DNA from 2 places in the Anaerobacillus sp. 63XJN7_4_ISO-PGPR-S23-413 genome. Region 2 is predicted to be linked to the other one. Evidence: riboswitches for the same ligand, from Rfam matches in the RefSeq annotation. Region 2 holds a riboswitch; the other holds the start of a gene.

Region 1 (8,563 bases), 1.9 Mb from region 2:
GAGAGGGGAGAAATGATTGTGAATTTATACGGTACATCTGCAGTTTCAGAAGAGGGGCATTTAACAGTTGGAGGGATCGATACGGTCCAATTAGGAAAAAAATTTGGCACTGCGTTATATGTTTATGATGTGGCTATGATTCGAGACAAAGCAAGGGCGTTTCGAAGTGCCTTTGAACGTGAGAATGTAAACTATCAAGTAGCTTATGCTAGTAAGGCCTTTTCATGTATGGCAATGATCCAACTTGCAGAAGAAGAAGGATTAAGTTTGGATGTTGTATCCGGTGGAGAGCTTTATACTGCTTTGAAGGCAGGTTTCCCCGTGGAGCGTATTCATTTTCATGGAAATAACAAAAGTGAATCTGAAATTAGAATGGCGCTTGATGCAGAAATAGGTTGCTTCGTTGTTGATAATTTTTACGAATTATCTCTCCTTGAGCAAATTGCAGAAGAAAAAAATGTGAAAGCTAATGTGCTGTTGCGTATAACACCAGGTATTGAAGCACATACGCATGATTATATTTTAACAGGCCAAGAAGATTCTAAATTTGGTTTTGATTTACAGAGTGGTCAGGTAGAACGCGCGATATTGGATGTAACAAAAATGAGTGCTGTTCATCTTCTTGGACTTCATTGTCATATAGGCTCACAAATTTTTGAAACAAATGGTTTTGTAATGGCTATTGAAAAGATTTATAGCTATCTTACAACATGGTATGATGCCTATGGTTTTGAGCCTGAAGTCCTTAACCTTGGTGGAGGATTTGGAATCCGATATACGAGTGAAGATCACCCATTACCAGTAGGGAACTACATCGAAGCTATGATTGAAACAATCAGAAATCAGGTAACAGGGCAAATGAACATGCCTGAGATCTGGATTGAACCTGGTCGTTCACTAGTAGGAGAAGCTGGAATGACGTTATATACGGTTGGTTCACACAAAAATGTTCCAGAGTTGCGACATTACCTCGCTGTAGATGGAGGGATGACGGATAATTTACGCCCTGCTCTCTATCAGGCAAAATATGAAGCCACAATAGCAAATCGAATGAATGAAGCAAAAGACCACCTATACTCTGTAGCAGGAAAGTGTTGTGAATCAGGTGATATGTTAATTTGGGATTGCCAGTTACAGCGAGCGATTGCTGGTGATACGATGGCTGTTTTTTCAACGGGGGCATATGGTTATTCCATGGCAAATAACTACAATAGATTACCAAGACCAGCTGTTGTCTTTGTTGAAAATGGTGAGGCCAACCTTGTTGTTGAGAGAGAGTCATACGAGGATTTAGTTCGACATGATTTGCCATTAAAACAAGCGATTATATCAAAATAATAGTTGAAAAGCATAAATGATATGGAACAGCTTCAGTCTGTGCTATAATGAAAGAGCTTTTAAGAAAATTGTTAGTGCAGGAGGATTTATTTATGAAAAAAGGAACAATTGCATTTGAAAATGGAGAAGTTATTGAAATTGAATTTTATCCAGAAGCAGCACCTAACACTGTTGCTAACTTTGAGAAGCTTGCAAATGAAGGTTTCTACAACGGTGTGAATTTTCACCGTGTAATCCCTGGTTTTGTTGCTCAAGGTGGAGATCCTACAGGTTCTGGAATGGGTGGACCAGGATATACAATTGACTGTGAAACAGAAGGTAACCCTCATAAGCACGTAGCAGGCTCATTGTCTATGGCACATGCTGGTAAAAACACGGGCGGCAGTCAGTTTTTCCTAGTTCATGAACCTCAGCCTCATCTAGACGGCGTTCATACCGTTTTTGGTCAAGTAACAGAAGGAATGGATACGGTCCTTCGCGTTAAACAGGGTGACGTAATGAAAGAAGTAAAAGTCTGGGACGAAGAATAGATCAGACTCTTAAAAACTTAATACTTTCCTTCGGGGTCGGGTGAAAATCCCAACCGGCGGTGATGACTAGCTTATGCTAGCTAAGTCCGTGACCCGGTTGCGTAAGCAAACGGTGGATCTGGTGAGAAACCAGAACCGACAGTATAGTCTGGATGGGAGAAGGAATAAAAGTGACCAATTTCCTTTTGAATCATAGATTCAAAAGGCTTATTTGGCATATACTTTTGCCTCCCGGGACAGCTGTGTTTTGGGAGGCTTTTTTTGTTCTCCTTCTCAACCAATAATGGAGAGTGGAACAGGAGTAAATACGATGAATCATACGGATTTTATGAAAACAGCGATCGATTTAGCTAGAAGTACGATAGGTCAAACGCGTCCGAATCCCTCCGTAGGAGCTGTCATTGTTAATAGTGGGCGTATCGTAGGGATGGGAGCTCATTTAAAGGCTGGAGAAGGCCATGCCGAAATTCAAGCACTCAAGATGGCGGGCAATCGAGCAAGTGGGAGTACTGCCTATGTGACACTAGAGCCATGTAGTCATCATGGAAAGACGCCTCCTTGTGCTGATGCTTTAATTCAAGCAGGAGTCAAAGAGGTATTTATTGCAAGTCAAGATCCGAATCCCCTGGTCGCAGGAAATGGTGTGACTAAACTAAAGAAAGCAGGCATAGCTGTCCATATTGGGCTTATGGAAGAAGAAGCCTTACAGCTAAACCGGATGTTTTTCCATTACATTACACAAAAAAGACCATTTGTAACGTTGAAAGCTGCTACAACGCTTGATGGCAAAATAGCAACTCATTCAGGTGATAGTAAATGGATTACGGGGGAAGACTCGAGAAAAGATGTTCATGCCTATCGTCATCAACATGATGCCATTCTTGTAGGTATTGGAACCGTCCTCTCTGATGACCCATCACTAACGACTCGTTTCGGTGAAGGGCTATCGCCGATTAGAATCGTGTTAGATCGTCAATTGAGGATGCCTTCTGACGCTAAAGTAATAAGTGATGAGAATGCAGAAACATGGATCATTACAACAAAACGAGCTGCGCTAAAAAATAAGCGATCTTTCCCAAAACATGTCCAAATCATCGCTGTCACAGATCCACTGCTCCCAATGGATAAAGTTCTTGACCTTTTAGGGGAACGAGAAATTACATCAGTATTTGTTGAAGGTGGTTCAGAAATACACGGTAGCTTTCTTGAATCACGCTCTTTTCAACAAGTTATTACATACATTGCGCCGAAGCTAATTGGTGGGAGTCAATCTCCTACGGCTTTCGGAGGTGCAGGTTTTAAAACGATGAATGAAGCGATCGATTTACAAGTGGATAGCGTAGAACAAATTGGAAATGATATTCGAATTATTTCATCAAGGAGGCTTTCTTAATGTTTACAGGTATTGTGGAAGAAATCGGAAGAGTTGAAAGTGTTCAACAATCAGGAGAATCCATTGCAATGCAAATTGCGGCGTCGACTATTTTAAAAGACGTTCATTTAGGAGATAGCATTTCGATAAACGGCGTGTGCTTAACTGTTACGACGTATACAGACTCTTCTTTTACCGTAGATATTATGCCTGAAACATTTCGTGCAAGCAGTCTTCGTCAGCTAGGGCCAAACTCATCGGTGAATCTTGAGAGAGCTATGTCCGCAAATGGACGCTTTGGTGGTCATTTTGTTTCTGGACATGTTGATGGTGTGGGGAAAATTACTCGTGTAGAACAAATCGATAATGCTGTTTATTATGACATCTCGATTCCGCGAAACCTTTTAATTTACTTTATTGAAAAAGGCTCAGTTTCTGTTGATGGTACTAGTCTTACGGTCTTTGGAATAGGGGAGCACTCTCTTACTATATCTCTTATTCCCCATACCGTAGAGGAAACGGTGCTTGGGAGAAAAAGAGTGGGAGATACAGTGAATATAGAATGCGATATGCTTGGTAAATACATTATGAAGTACTTGGAGCAAAGAAGCGGTTCAAAACCCGAACCTACTGCTTCACTTGGGAGTCAGTTTTTTGAAGATCATGGATTTAAATAATGGTACTATCAGGAGGGTCATCGTATATGTTCCATACAATAGAAGAAGCGATTTATGATTTAATGCAAGGCCGGGTGGTGATCGTTTGTGATGATGAAGACAGGGAGAATGAAGGGGATTTTATCGCTTTAGCCGATAAAGTCACACCTGAAACAATCAATTTCATGATTACAAAAGGAAGAGGCCTTGTTTGCACGCCGATTACGGAAGAGCGTGCAAATGAACTGAAGTTGAGTCCAATGGTAGATCATAACACAGATTCTCATGGTACAGCGTTTACAGTGAGTGTCGACCACAAAAGTACAACTACAGGAATTTCGGCAGCTGAAAGAGCATCTACAATTCAATACTTAATTAACCCGGATGCTAAACCTTCAGACTTTAATCGACCAGGTCATATTTTCCCATTGATTGCTAAGGATGGAGGGGTCCTTAGAAGAGCAGGTCATACGGAAGCGGCAGTCGATTTGGCACGACTCTCTGGCTCTGCCCCGGCTGGTGTTATTTGTGAAATTATGAAAGAAGACGGTGAAATGGCGCGCGTTCCTGATCTAAAGGAAATTGCTGAAGAGTATGATTTGAAAATGATTACGATTAAAGATCTGATCCAATATCGTAACCGTAAAGATGTTCTTGTTCGAAAAGAAGTAGAAATAGAACTTCCGACTGAGTTTGGTTCTTTTAGAGCGGTAGGGTATTCGAACATTCTTGATCAGAAAGAGCACGTAGCTTTGATTAAAGGAGAAATCTTACCAGATCAACCAACTCTTGTGCGAGTTCACTCTGAATGCTTAACTGGTGATGTGTTTGGATCTTTTCGATGTGACTGTGGTCCACAACTACATGCTGCATTGGCACAAATTGAAGAGGAAGGTCATGGAGTGCTTTTGTATATGCGCCAGGAAGGAAGAGGTATCGGGCTTCTTAATAAAATGAAAGCCTATAAACTGCAAGAACAGGGCTACGACACAGTTGAAGCGAATGAGAAGCTTGGATTTAAGCCTGATTTAAGGGATTATGGAATAGGGGCACAGATTTTGAGAGACCTTGGTGTTTCTAAAATGAACCTTCTGACAAACAATCCTCGTAAAATAGCTGGGTTAACAGGTTATGGTCTTGAAGTAGCATCTAGGCTACCTCTTCAGATGGCTTCTCGAAAAGAGAATGAAAAGTACCTAAAAACAAAACATAGCAAGCTAGGACACATGCTTCATTTCTAAAAATTTACGTATGAAAATAGGAGGATATTAATAATGGGACAAACATTTGAAGGAAACTTGGTTGGATCTGGGTTAAAAGTGGGTATAGTAGTAGGAAGATTTAATGAATTTATTACAAGTAAGTTACTTGGAGGTGCTGAAGACGCATTGAAGCGTCATGGCTTGTCCGTAGAAAACATTGATGTAGCATGGGTTCCTGGAGCATTTGAAATTCCCTTTGCCGCAAAGAAAATGGTTGAAACGGGAAAATATGATGCAATTGTTACGCTTGGTACGGTTATTCGCGGGGCGACACCACACTTTGATTATGTGTGTGGAGAAGTTTCTAAAGGCGTGGCGAATTTAACGATGCAGACGGGTGTACCTGTTATTTTTGGAGTATTAACCACAAATACCATTGAACAAGCTGTTGAACGTGCAGGTACTAAGGCTGGTAACAAGGGCTGGGATGCTGCAACGGCAGCAATTGAAATGGCTAATTTATCAAAATCATTTGAAGGTTGATTATCAGTTCATTTTTGGCTATGATGAGTATGGTATGCGATGAAGGGCAAAAGAGTTTGGAATCGTAAAGCCAAGAAGAGAGAAAGAAAATGGTTGATTCTTAGGTCTGTGTGATCATTGTCATTATCATGCTAGCTGAGCTTGTTCGTCGAATCATTTTAACATTCTAATTGATTTTAGAATAAGTTATTAAACGGAAAGCCAAGAATTACTTTAATGAGGGATAATCATGCTAATTCGTTATAAGAAAGCTCATGAGAAAATAGCCATGGGGCTATTAAGCTTCATGCCGAACGAAAAAGATATTAAGAAACTGCAACAATCGATTAAAGACTATGAGGATATGGATTCTTTGCAGCTTTTTCTTTGGAAAGAAGAAGATATTATTGGATTGCTCGGAATTGAATGGGTAAACGACAACGAAGTAGAGTTAAAGGATATTAGCGTTAATCCTTCCCATCGCCATCAAGGAATTGGAAAACAAATGGTTGAAGCACTTCGAGAAATGCTAAGTGATGAAATATCTATTAAGGGTAATGAATATACGGGGACATTTTTTGAAAGGTGTCACTTGGAAGAAAATATGAAGTAAGATGCAAAGAAAAGGAACGGCTTAGCCGTTCCTTTTCTGTTGTTTTATTTCAAATTGTTGTTTTCTTTCTTCAATTACATCTGATCGATCACGTCTCGTATGACGATGGATAAGTTCTATATTCGAAAGATCGCTTTTACTACCATAAGTACATTCAAGTTCACGACATCTTTCTTCACAAGCCGTTTGAAGGGTGGAGCTTGTGAGAGGAATATCAAATCCCTGGTATGGAGAGTGAGTGTTGATGAGTTGTAACTCTTTTGATAGGTTTTTAGAAAGTTGATCAATATTTATCGCTAATTTATCGAGTTCTTCACTTTCGCTTTTGGAAATGCGTATGGCATTAGCAATCATTCTCTTTGCCCCTGTGAAATTACCGCGTCGATGGTGGTAGAGGCCAACAGCAATTTGGATAAGACCTACCCAATGAAGTTTACGACTTCCACGCGGATCCTCTTTCCAATGTTCTTCGAGGATTTCATGGCATTCAAAATAATCACGAAGTCCATGGAAATGAGCCAAATAATCAATATAGGCTTTTGAATACATGCTGATTCCTCCATTTCTTTTAGTAGTGTAGCACATGTGTGTTAAATGGATAAAGCGAGTGCTCTTATGGATCAAAATAGCGATCAGTCGTCAGGATGCTATCAAACTGTTAACGATCAATGGAAATCAATTTACGTTAAAAATGAACCGGATGGTTTTCTTGCATTGCTGTAAGCCCCTATTGTAAATGTGATATAATCGGAATACTAGATGGACTTGGATAAAGGAAGATGGAAAATGAAGCAATACAGTGTAAAGGTTGATGCATTTGAAGGTCCATTGGATCTTTTGCTCCACCTTATAAATAAGTACGAAGTGGATATTTATGATATTCCAGTCTCGCAAATTACAGATCAATACTTAACGTTTGTCCATACAATGCAAGAGTTAGAACTTGATGTGGCAAGTGAATATCTTGTTATGGCTGCGACGTTGCTTGCGATAAAAAGCAAAATGCTTCTTCCTCAAAAAGAAGAAGAAATTTTCGAACAGGACCCTGAGTTTGAAGATGATCCCCGTGATGAACTCGTTCAACGTCTTGTTGAGTATCGAAGGTTTAAAGAGGCTGCGAATGATTTAAAGGAAAAAGAAAGTAGTCGAAGCCTTATTTATGCTCGGCCACCTGTGGATACTAGTGAATTTAGTCATGAGGATAGTCAAACCTCCATTGGCGACGTTACATTGTATGATATGCTTGCGGCATTTCAAAAAATGTCCAGACGTGTAAAGGAAAAGAAACCAAAGCGTACACGGATTCAAAGTGAAGATGTTCCTATTGAAGATCGAATGAACGCTATTCGGAACCAGCTACGAGGAAGTGGAAAGACGCGTTTTAGTGATCTTTTTAGTGAAGAGGATCGTGGGCATATGATTGTGACGTTTCTTGCAGTCCTTGAGTTAATGAAAACGAGAGATGTGGCTTGTGAACAAGATAAAAACTTTGGCGAAATTATGATTTTTGAACGAGAAGGGAAGGCATCAGTGTGACAAACGAAGAAATAAAAAGCATTATCGAAAGTCTTCTATTTGTAGTTGGTGATGAAGGGATCACAGTGAAAGATCTTTGTGAAACCATCTCATTGGAAGAAGACACCCTTCTAAGTGCAATAAGTGATTTGCAGGATGAATACAATGAAAAAGATCGCGGTTTTAAAATTAGTTTTATTGGTGGTGGCTATCAGCTCACTACAAATGCTAAAAATGCTCCCTATATCGAAAAACTAGTAGCGACACCAGGTAATCATACTTTATCGCAGGCAGCTCTTGAAACACTTGCGATCGTCGCCTACAAGCAACCAATAACAAGGGTAGAAATAGAAGAAATTCGCGGTGTTAAAACGGATAAGCCTTTACAAACTTTAATGAGTAAATTGCTCATTAAAGAAGCGGGCAGAGCCGAAAAAGCTGGAAGAGCGATTTTATATGGAACAACTAGAGAGTTTCTATTTCATTTTGGTTTAAGCTCAATCAAGGATCTACCCCCTTTACCTGATGGGACAGAAGATAAGGAAGATGAGGAAGCAGACTTGTTTTTTGAGAAGTTTCAGGAAATCTCTGAGTAGATGCTAAGTTCGATCATGATGAAGGAGGACAATCGATGCGGTTAACTCATGTTGCTTTCGAGGAGCTTCAAAAAGATCGTGCAAACTCCCCTGAAGATTCATTCGTTCGTTCTACAATAACGTATGAGGAGAATGGAAAGGTAAAGCGATTTCATGTTTTATATCCTGGTGTTTTTGCAGAAACTGCCATTAAAGAATTTTGGGATTATGAGACCCCCA
Region 2 (8,563 bases):
CTTCTCCCCCTCCACCGAGAGAGGTTTAAATAGTCATACCTTTATACTTCATAACAATTTAAATCCTGCAAAGTACGTAGCTGCGTTTCCGTTTCTACCCCTTGAGCAAATGCTTCTAGTCACAGATAGTGAGCCATTGAAATAATTGTTGTCATAATAGCAAGGTTTCCTTAGTACTTCTTAATGCCACGAATAATTAGACGAGGATTAATCGGAAGCTTATTCAATTTCTCGATCTTTACCTTTTCATAAAATCCTCCAACTTTCATCTATGTCTCTCCGAAGAAACAAGTTTTCATATCATTTAAGAGAAATCCGTTATGAAGTCATTCATTCATACATAAATATGGTACAACCACATCCAAGCAGGTGAGTATGATATGTATCAAAAAATCGCCGCAGTAATATCTGGAAGCATCCTAGTTGGTGCAGGTATTAACGCTTTTCTTGTACCGAACCATCTCATCGATGGAGGAATGATCGGAATTGGCCTCATTATCAAGTACATTTGGGGCTATCAAACAGGATTTACCATTATTTGTTTAAGTGTACCTCTCTATATTATTGCGTTTCTATACTTTCGGCCTTACTTCTACAATAGCCTTCACGGTTTATTACTTTCTTCCTTTTTTATTGATATTCTCTCCCCCCTTCGATATACGTTTACATTTCCTATCCTTACTAGCGCTGTCCTTGGCGGCTTTTTTGTTGGATCAGGCATTGGTATTATGTTGAGATATGATACAAGCACCGGTGGAACAGATCTGCTTGCTCAATTCATCTCCCGTGTCCTGTCATTGAATATTGGTATCATTATCTTTCTCATCGATGGGATTGTTATTATTATCGGTTCAAAGACGATTGGATGGAATGCTACGCTTTATTCAGCTATCACTATATTTGCAGTTGGAATTGCGACGAGCATATTAACACTAAACAAAGAGACCGTGTAAAGAGCGCTGGGAATGTTCCCAGCGCTCTTCTTTTTAATTATTTACTTTTTGGGTATTCCAGTAGTGTTCACTAACGACATCCGCAATCGCTTTAACTGTTCGACTCAGCTGTTCGAGGTTATTATCTACGCCTCCTATTTCAATTAACATAGCGTTAGGAGATATGTCCTGGTTGTAGATACCGTCTACCCCCTGGCCTTTTTTACCAATAACTCCCCTGCTAAGCCCAGGATATTTGACCTTTAACTCTTCATGTAAGTCTTTTGCAAGTGCTAAATTTTTCTCGTAATTTGGATTCTCTTCTCCAATAACAAAGACCGTACGAGCATATTCCTCATTGTTAATTGTCACTGTCGTATCTTTTTCTCTTAAGGAGTCTCGATGAATATCAATAAACAAATTAAAATCATCATTTCCTGCCACAGCCGATTGTACGATTGTTCTGGACACATCATATGCTTTACCGTGTTCCCAACCTTTTTCATTTAAAAGCACGCCTATATTTGAGTCATCTACTTTTGCTCCAATCCCTCTCTCAGCCAGTTCTTCTCCAAGCATCTTACCTACTAACGTAATGTTCGTTTTTCCATCGTTTGCAAGATTAGCATTTTTGTTACCTTCAAGTCCTAGTAATGGCAGATATGATTCATAACTATGAGAGTGATAAATAAAAGCTACTTTTCGGCCATTTGTTGTTTGAAGAGGAGGTGTTACTTGATCCTTGGAATCATTTATCTGTAATTTTTCAGTTGGAACTTCACGTTCTTTTAACAATTCATCTAATGCAGGAGTTGATTCAATAGGGAGATTAGTGAAATTCGTCCCTTCACCGGCTACGTGGATTTTAGCATCATATAATGCAAACCCTGGTAGCTCCCCACCCAAAAGACTACGTATATCCCCGGGTTTCACACTCGTAATAAACTGAAAGGCAACTAAGGACAGCGCTGGCGGCTCACTTTCCTCTGGTAGTACTTGAGTCAAGTAATGGTTTTCCGTCCCCATTCCATAAACGAGAGCTTCAGTCGAGAAACTTGTAATCCAATCATGTAACACAGAAGAGGAGAGTTGATACTTCGTTTCTGATGAGGAAATCATTCCTGCTACAATAAACAGGAGAATAAGTCCTACAATTGAAAAGAAAGAAACAAACCTAATTTGTCTACTGCTTGTATCACTAAACAGCATGCGTGAGCTGCTCTTCATTTCCTGTCCCCCCGCTCCTTAAACGTCATACTCTATGTCTATGAATCCGCACCCCAAAATAGAAGATTTTTTCACTAGTGATCATAGAAACGCATACATAATTCAGGAAGAAATAAGCAAAATATATTTGATAATTGAATGTTTGAAAAGTATGATAAAGATGAGGATACAGGAGGTGAACAGAATGGGAAAATCATCCGCATATATTACTGCAATAATTTTGTTCCTAGTTATGGTTGTAGGCTTTACATACTGGCTATCCACAACCGAAGAACATGCTGGTGGAAATGAAGCCGGCCATAGTGAACAGTCTGAAGAAGGCGGTGGAGATTCAGCTGGAGGAGAAGCCGAGAAAATCTTCTCTCAAAACTGCGCGTCATGTCATGGTGAAAACCTTGGAGGCGGTGCTGGTCCTGCTCTTGAAGCAGTAGGTGGCAAGTATTCAAAAGATGAAATTCTAGAAATAATTAAGAATGGTAAAGGCGGCGGTATGCCTGCTGGTGTCATCCAAGGTGGAGACGCTGAAAAGGTCGCAACGTGGCTCTCTGAGAAAAAATAATAGCGCTTTATTTTAAGCTCTCCCTCTTCAAAGATGGAGAGCTTTTAAGTTTATGTCTCTGCTAGCCCCCCCTAAAAAGAAAGCGTTATCACAAAATAGCATATGTTCAAGATGTTTTCATTGAGATATCGCTACTTTCGCTGTATAATGAACTTGTAAATATTATAACGAACTATCTTCGGGGCAGGGTGTAATTCCCGACCGGCGGTGAAGGATAAGTAATTCCTCAAGCCCGCGAGCCTGTAATTTGGGCAGGATCTGGTGTGATTCCAGAGCCGACAGTATAGTCTGGATGGGAGAAGATGGTGGAGTAGTAAGCTTTCTTTGAATTATAACAGAAGCTTGCTTATTTCCCCATGCCGTAACCATGAGCCCCATACTCATGGTTTTTTGTGTGCACTGGGGCCACATCTCCTTTTTCGGTGGTTCGAAAAAAAGGGAGCAATGTCAAAATGAAAAGTGTTTCAAAAACGCAACGTATGATTGTCGTTGCGATGTTCAGCAGTATTTCTTACTTGTTAATGCTTTTAGATTTTCCACTGCCTGGATTTCCTGTTTTTCTACAAATAGACTTCAGTGAAATTCCAGCACTATTTGTTGCCATTCTGTATGGTCCAGTTGCTGGGATACTTGTAGAAGCGATTAAGAATTTCATTCACTTTGGAATTCAAGGAAGCTTCACCGGAGTACCAATTGGTCAAATATCAAACTTCATTGCAGGAGTTTTCTTGATCGTACCAACTTCTTTAATCTTCCGTAAATTTAATCAAACTCAGAAAGGGTTAGCACTGGGATTGACGCTCGGAACGATTCTAATGTCGGCAGTGATGGGACTGTTGAACTATTTAATTATTCTTCCAGCATATACGTGGTTTATGGGCTTTGAAGAAATGTCTTCATCAGCTCGTCAGGCTCTCGTATTAACAGGAATTACACCATTCAACCTTGTAAAAGGCGCTATTATAGCAAGTATATTCGTTGCCTTCTTTATAAAATTAAAACCTTGGTTTGCTCGTCAAACGAGAGTTGCATAAATATCAAAACCCGAATCTTACAAAGAGATTCGGGTTTTTTATGTGAATTGAAAACGAACGCTCAAGAACTGACTATTGCAAAAGGATTTTACCAATTTTTGTTGAAATAGTTACAAAAAGGATTCTCATGGGGGATACTATATGCTGTCATTAGAATGGTTAGAAAAATCAACGATCCTTGATCTTCAGCAAGCAATGTTAGAAGACAACCTTACTTCTCTCCAGCTCGTACAGTACTATCTTGAACAAATCGCAAATTATAATCCACGAGTAAACGCTATACTAGAAATCAATCCTGACGCCCTTTTTATTGCAGAATCTCTTGATCGTGAACGCAAACAAAATGGACCCAGAAGTCCATTACACGGAATCCCAATCCTGCTCAAAGATAACATCAACACCGATGACCACATGCATACAAGTGCAGGTTCTATGGCATTAGCTTCTTCTTATGGCAAAAATGACGCTTTTCTAGTAAAAAATCTTCGCCACGCTGGTGCTGTGATTCTCGGGAAAACCAATATGACCGAATGGGCTAATTTCATGAGTGAAACAATGCCTAATGGATTTAGTTCAAGAGGCGGTCAAGTCTTTAATCCCTATGGGCCTGGAACACTTGACGTCGGAGGATCGAGCTCTGGTTCTGCTGTAGCTGTTGCCTGTCATTTCGCTACGGCTGCTGTAGGAACAGAAACAAATGGCTCTATTCTTAGCCCATCAAGCTCTAATGCTGGTGTTGGTATAAAACCAACCGTGGGATCTATTAGCCGGACTGGAATTATTCCTATTTCTTATTCACAGGATACCGCTGGCCCAATGACACGCAATGTCACTGATGCTGCAATCCTTCTCGGTGTGTTATCAGGAAAGGATTCACAAGATCAAGCGACGCATTTTGTACCTGAGTACCATGATTATACGCCATATCTCTTCCCTACATTACTTGAGAATTTAAGAATAGGTGTCGTTAAAAAAGGCTATTATGATGCGATGCATCAGGAAGAACAAGAACAATTGGCTAAAGCCATGGAAGATCTTAAAACGATAGGTTGCTCTATTGTAGAAGTGAAAGAAATAAGTCCATATCAGGAAGCGTTAGAGAGAGACTACCAGGTCCTTCTCCACGAATTCAAATCAGGGGTGAACAGCTACCTTGCTAAGGAAACAACCTCTTCTGTTCCACTAGATCTATCAACAATTATTGATTACTATAACCAAAATCAGTCGACTTCTCTGCCATTTGGTCAATCGCTTCTTATCGAATCAAACCAAACGCAAGGAACATTATTTGATCCATCCTATCTTAAAAGTCGACTCCAAGATTTGAAATACGCAAAGGATGAAGGTATTGATCAACTTATGGAAAGAGAAGATCTAGATTTATTACTATTCGCAGGCTCTTACGGTTCAACACTTCCCGCAAAAGCAGGTTACCCTTCTATAACCGTACCAGCTGGTTTCACTTCTAATAACAAACCTTTTGGCATCACTCTGACTGGTAAAGCATTTAGTGAACCACAGCTTATTAAACTTGCTTACGTCTTCGAACAGCATACACATCATCGAAGATTGCCGCATTTGTTTATCAATAACCAGACGACACATGAGACAAGATGACTATCATTTATTAAAGAGCCATGATCAAACTTTTCCTTTTCACACCAAATAAAAAGCGTGAGCCTCTCGGCTCGCGCTTTTTAGGATTACTTCTCGATTGTTACCCATTTAAGAGAAGAATCAGCACCAAACTTGTGGATGTGGTAGTTTTTCACGTAGTCTTTCATGATAATAGCGGAACCACCTTGATAAGTTGGTAAGATCGCTGTATCTTCTTCGATTAGAATACGCTCAGCTTCTTGCATCATTTCCCAGCGCTTCTGCTCATCCGTTTCAGTTTTTGCATCTGAAACTAGCTTGTCATACTCTTCGTTAGAATAATCCATGCGGTTATAAGCGCCGTCTGTTTCAAACATGTAAATGTAAGTCATTGGATCTGGATAGTCTGGTCCCCAACCACCAGTTGAGATATCAAAGTCTCCTGCATCTTCAAGATCAAGGAACTGCTTCCAAGGCTGTTTGTTAATTGTAATTGTAAGACCGTCTAACTTAGACTCAAACTGATCTTTCGCATACTCTGCAATTTTGGATGCAAGGTCACTATCAGTTGTAAGGAATTCAAGTTCAACTTTGTCAGTACCTAGAGCTTCTAGCCCCTTCTTCCAGTACTCAGCAGCATCGTCTGCTGTTTGATCTGCAAGATAGCCGTCTGGAGCTGGTGCACGGAAATCTTCATCGTTAAAGAATAGGAATTCTTTTGGTACAAGATAGCGAGCAGCTACTGAACCATTGTTAAGCAATACATTTACTAGACCGTCGCGATCATAAGAAAGGTATAGCGCTTTACGAATGTCGTTGTTCGCAAGTGCTTCGTTCTTCTGGTTCATACGAAGGAAGTAAATAGTTGTATCAAGAATTGTTGTGAAATCTTCGCGATCTTTAAACTGATCAACGAAATCTGCACTAAGACCAGCACGATCAATTTTTCCAGTTTCATAAAGGTTAACTCGAGTTGCTTCGTCTTTTACGATCTTGTAATTCGCTTCTTTAAGTTGTACTGTATCTGCATCCCAGTACCCATCATTTTTAGCAAGCTTCCAACCGTCGCCATGATTCCATTCAGCTAGTGTAAATGGACCGTTGTAAAGCATTGTATCAGATTCAAGAGAATAGTTTTCGCCTTGCTCTTCAGCAAAGTCTTTTGGCTGTGGATAGAAAGATGCAAATGTTAAAAGGTCGAAGAAGTAAGGAACCTCTTGAGTCACTACTACTTCAAGTGTTTTCTCATCTACTGCTTTAACACCAAGCTCTTCTACCTTACCGTATAAAGGATCGCCTTCAGTGATAATTTCGTTACCATTCTTAATTCCTGCAGCACCCATCATTGATGCATATCCGCCCATAGTATCTGGGTGAATAATTTTGTGCCATGCATAAACGAAATCATCTGCTTTAACTGGAGTACCATCAGACCAATTCGCATCATCACGAATCTTGAAAGTATAAACAGTTTCTCCGTCTTTTTCTTCAACTTGTGGCTCTTCAGCTGCCATACCTAGAACTGGCTTATTGTCTTTATCTAGACGATACAGCCCTTCAAATACCTGGTTCATTGCGTTAAATGCTACTGTATCTGTAGCCTGTGTTGAATCCATAGTCGGTATATCCTGTGTATCCGTTAAATTTAGCACCTGTTCAGCTGATCCCTCAGAGCTATCGCTGTCTCCGCTGGTTGCTTCTCCCTCACTGTTCGAGTTACTAGACGTGTTTGAGTTACCAGAACACGCTGCAAGGAAAAGGCTTAACAACAAGATGACCGAAAGCAGAAGCGAAAACTTTTTCTTCATTGTGTTACCCCCTATTTGTTTGTACCATTCAGTTGAAGATCTAGCACAATGTAGACTCTTCACAGTTAATCATTCAAACGAATACATTCGACGGAAAACGTTGTGAGATCTATAACAGGGAGGTCATATCACTCAACCTATGTAAACCAATGCCGACTATTCGTTTGAATATTAACAATTAACTGAATGATTAAATTTATTTTAAATTTCAAAAAACTTTCTGTAACCATCCAATTTAGCCAAAAGTATACCATCCAATTTGTCTTTTCCTACAAAAATATCCGTCAAATGGCTTAAAACCTGTGTTTATAGAGAATATTTAATTGTTAATTTTTTTGAAAATTTTATACAATTTTATCTAAAATTCACTATAATAGGAGTGAGGTGGTGGACAATGGCGAGATTTATACTCAATCCAGAGAGCAGCAAACCGTTGTACAAACAAATCGTTGATTACTATGAGAATTCGATTATAAATGGATCTCTTCAAACTGGTAATGCCCTTCCAGCTGAGCGTGACCTGGCTGTCCAACTAGGTGTGAATCGGAGCACCGTTACGACAGCATACGCCGAATTACGTGCAAATGGCTATGTAACATCCAGACAAGGAAGTGGCACACGCGTAAGTTCTGAGGCTGCAGATTTAATTCCTGATCATTCAATGACATGGAATAAACTACGAAATCAACATTTAGCTGAAGACTCTTCTTTGTATGGAAAACATTACGAGTATTTAAAAGACCCATCATTAATAAATCTAATATCAGGATCAATAGCGGAAGATTTATGCCTGGCAAAATCTGCTCATGAATTAACACCTTTTACAACTAAGCTTGATAATGCTCCACCAACGAAAGAGCGCGTCACTCACTCGATCTGTCGGTTTATGAAACAATCATCTCTAAGTGAACACATGGTCCTCACATCAAGCCTTGAACAAGCGATGCTCTTATCAGTTAAATGTTTTCTAAACCCTGGGGATGCGATAGCTATGGAAGAACCTGTGAATTACTCACACTTAAATATCCTAATTGTCTCAGGGATCCGAGTTATTAAGTATTCAACAGACAAGCCATTAACACAAAACATGTTTCAAAAAGAAAGCATTAAACTTGTAATTGCCAACTCCAACAACATTTACGATCATTCCTTAAGTCATTCAACTATTCTACAACAAAGAAAAAAACTGCTTTCTCAATGTGAGAAAGTAGGCATTCCTATTCTCGAAATTGTTGAAACATCTTTACTTACTAATTCTGTAGGAAACGTTCTCCCTTCTTTTTTTGAATTAGGATCGAATCGTGAATTTGTTGTTCAGATTGGCCACGTCACAGGCATAGCCCCCGGCCTAAGTTTAGGATGGGTTCTTGGGCCAGAGCATGTAGTAAACCGAATACAAGAGGTACA

Evidence for each region. Region 2 has a riboswitch for FMN ahead of AC0VYO_RS03740 (ECF transporter S component). Riboswitches for the same ligand answer to the same signal wherever they lie in the genome.
Region 1: another riboswitch for FMN. It lies ahead of ribD (bifunctional diaminohydroxyphosphoribosylaminopyrimidine deaminase/5-amino-6-(5-phosphoribosylamino)uracil reductase RibD); the one in region 2 lies ahead of AC0VYO_RS03740 (ECF transporter S component).

The regions. Positions count from the first base shown of each region.
Region 1 is NZ_CM149688.1:2,522,359-2,530,921, reverse strand. It holds gene lysA (diaminopimelate decarboxylase) at 13-1,338, shown strand; gene AC0VYO_RS13395 (peptidylprolyl isomerase) at 1,431-1,868, shown strand; FMN riboswitch at 1,891-2,036, shown strand; gene ribD (bifunctional diaminohydroxyphosphoribosylaminopyrimidine deaminase/5-amino-6-(5-phosphoribosylamino)uracil reductase RibD) at 2,179-3,261, shown strand; gene ribE (riboflavin synthase) at 3,261-3,917, shown strand; gene AC0VYO_RS13380 (bifunctional 3,4-dihydroxy-2-butanone-4-phosphate synthase/GTP cyclohydrolase II) at 3,944-5,137, shown strand; gene ribH (6,7-dimethyl-8-ribityllumazine synthase) at 5,171-5,641, shown strand; gene AC0VYO_RS13370 (GNAT family N-acetyltransferase) at 5,871-6,233, shown strand; gene AC0VYO_RS13365 (DUF309 domain-containing protein) at 6,255-6,782, opposite strand; gene AC0VYO_RS13360 (hypothetical protein) at 6,828-6,956, shown strand; gene AC0VYO_RS13355 (segregation/condensation protein A) at 7,020-7,769, shown strand; gene scpB (SMC-Scp complex subunit ScpB) at 7,766-8,344, shown strand; gene AC0VYO_RS13345 (hypothetical protein) at 8,380-8,563, shown strand, end outside.
Region 2 is NZ_CM149688.1:669,189-677,751, reverse strand. It holds gene AC0VYO_RS03755 (YitT family protein) at 381-953, shown strand; gene spoIIP (stage II sporulation protein P) at 987-2,159, opposite strand; gene AC0VYO_RS03745 (c-type cytochrome) at 2,392-2,718, shown strand; FMN riboswitch at 2,889-3,026, shown strand; gene AC0VYO_RS03740 (ECF transporter S component) at 3,171-3,752, shown strand; gene AC0VYO_RS03735 (amidase family protein) at 3,894-5,369, shown strand; gene AC0VYO_RS03730 (peptide ABC transporter substrate-binding protein) at 5,456-7,156, opposite strand; gene AC0VYO_RS03725 (aminotransferase-like domain-containing protein) at 7,551-8,563, shown strand, end outside.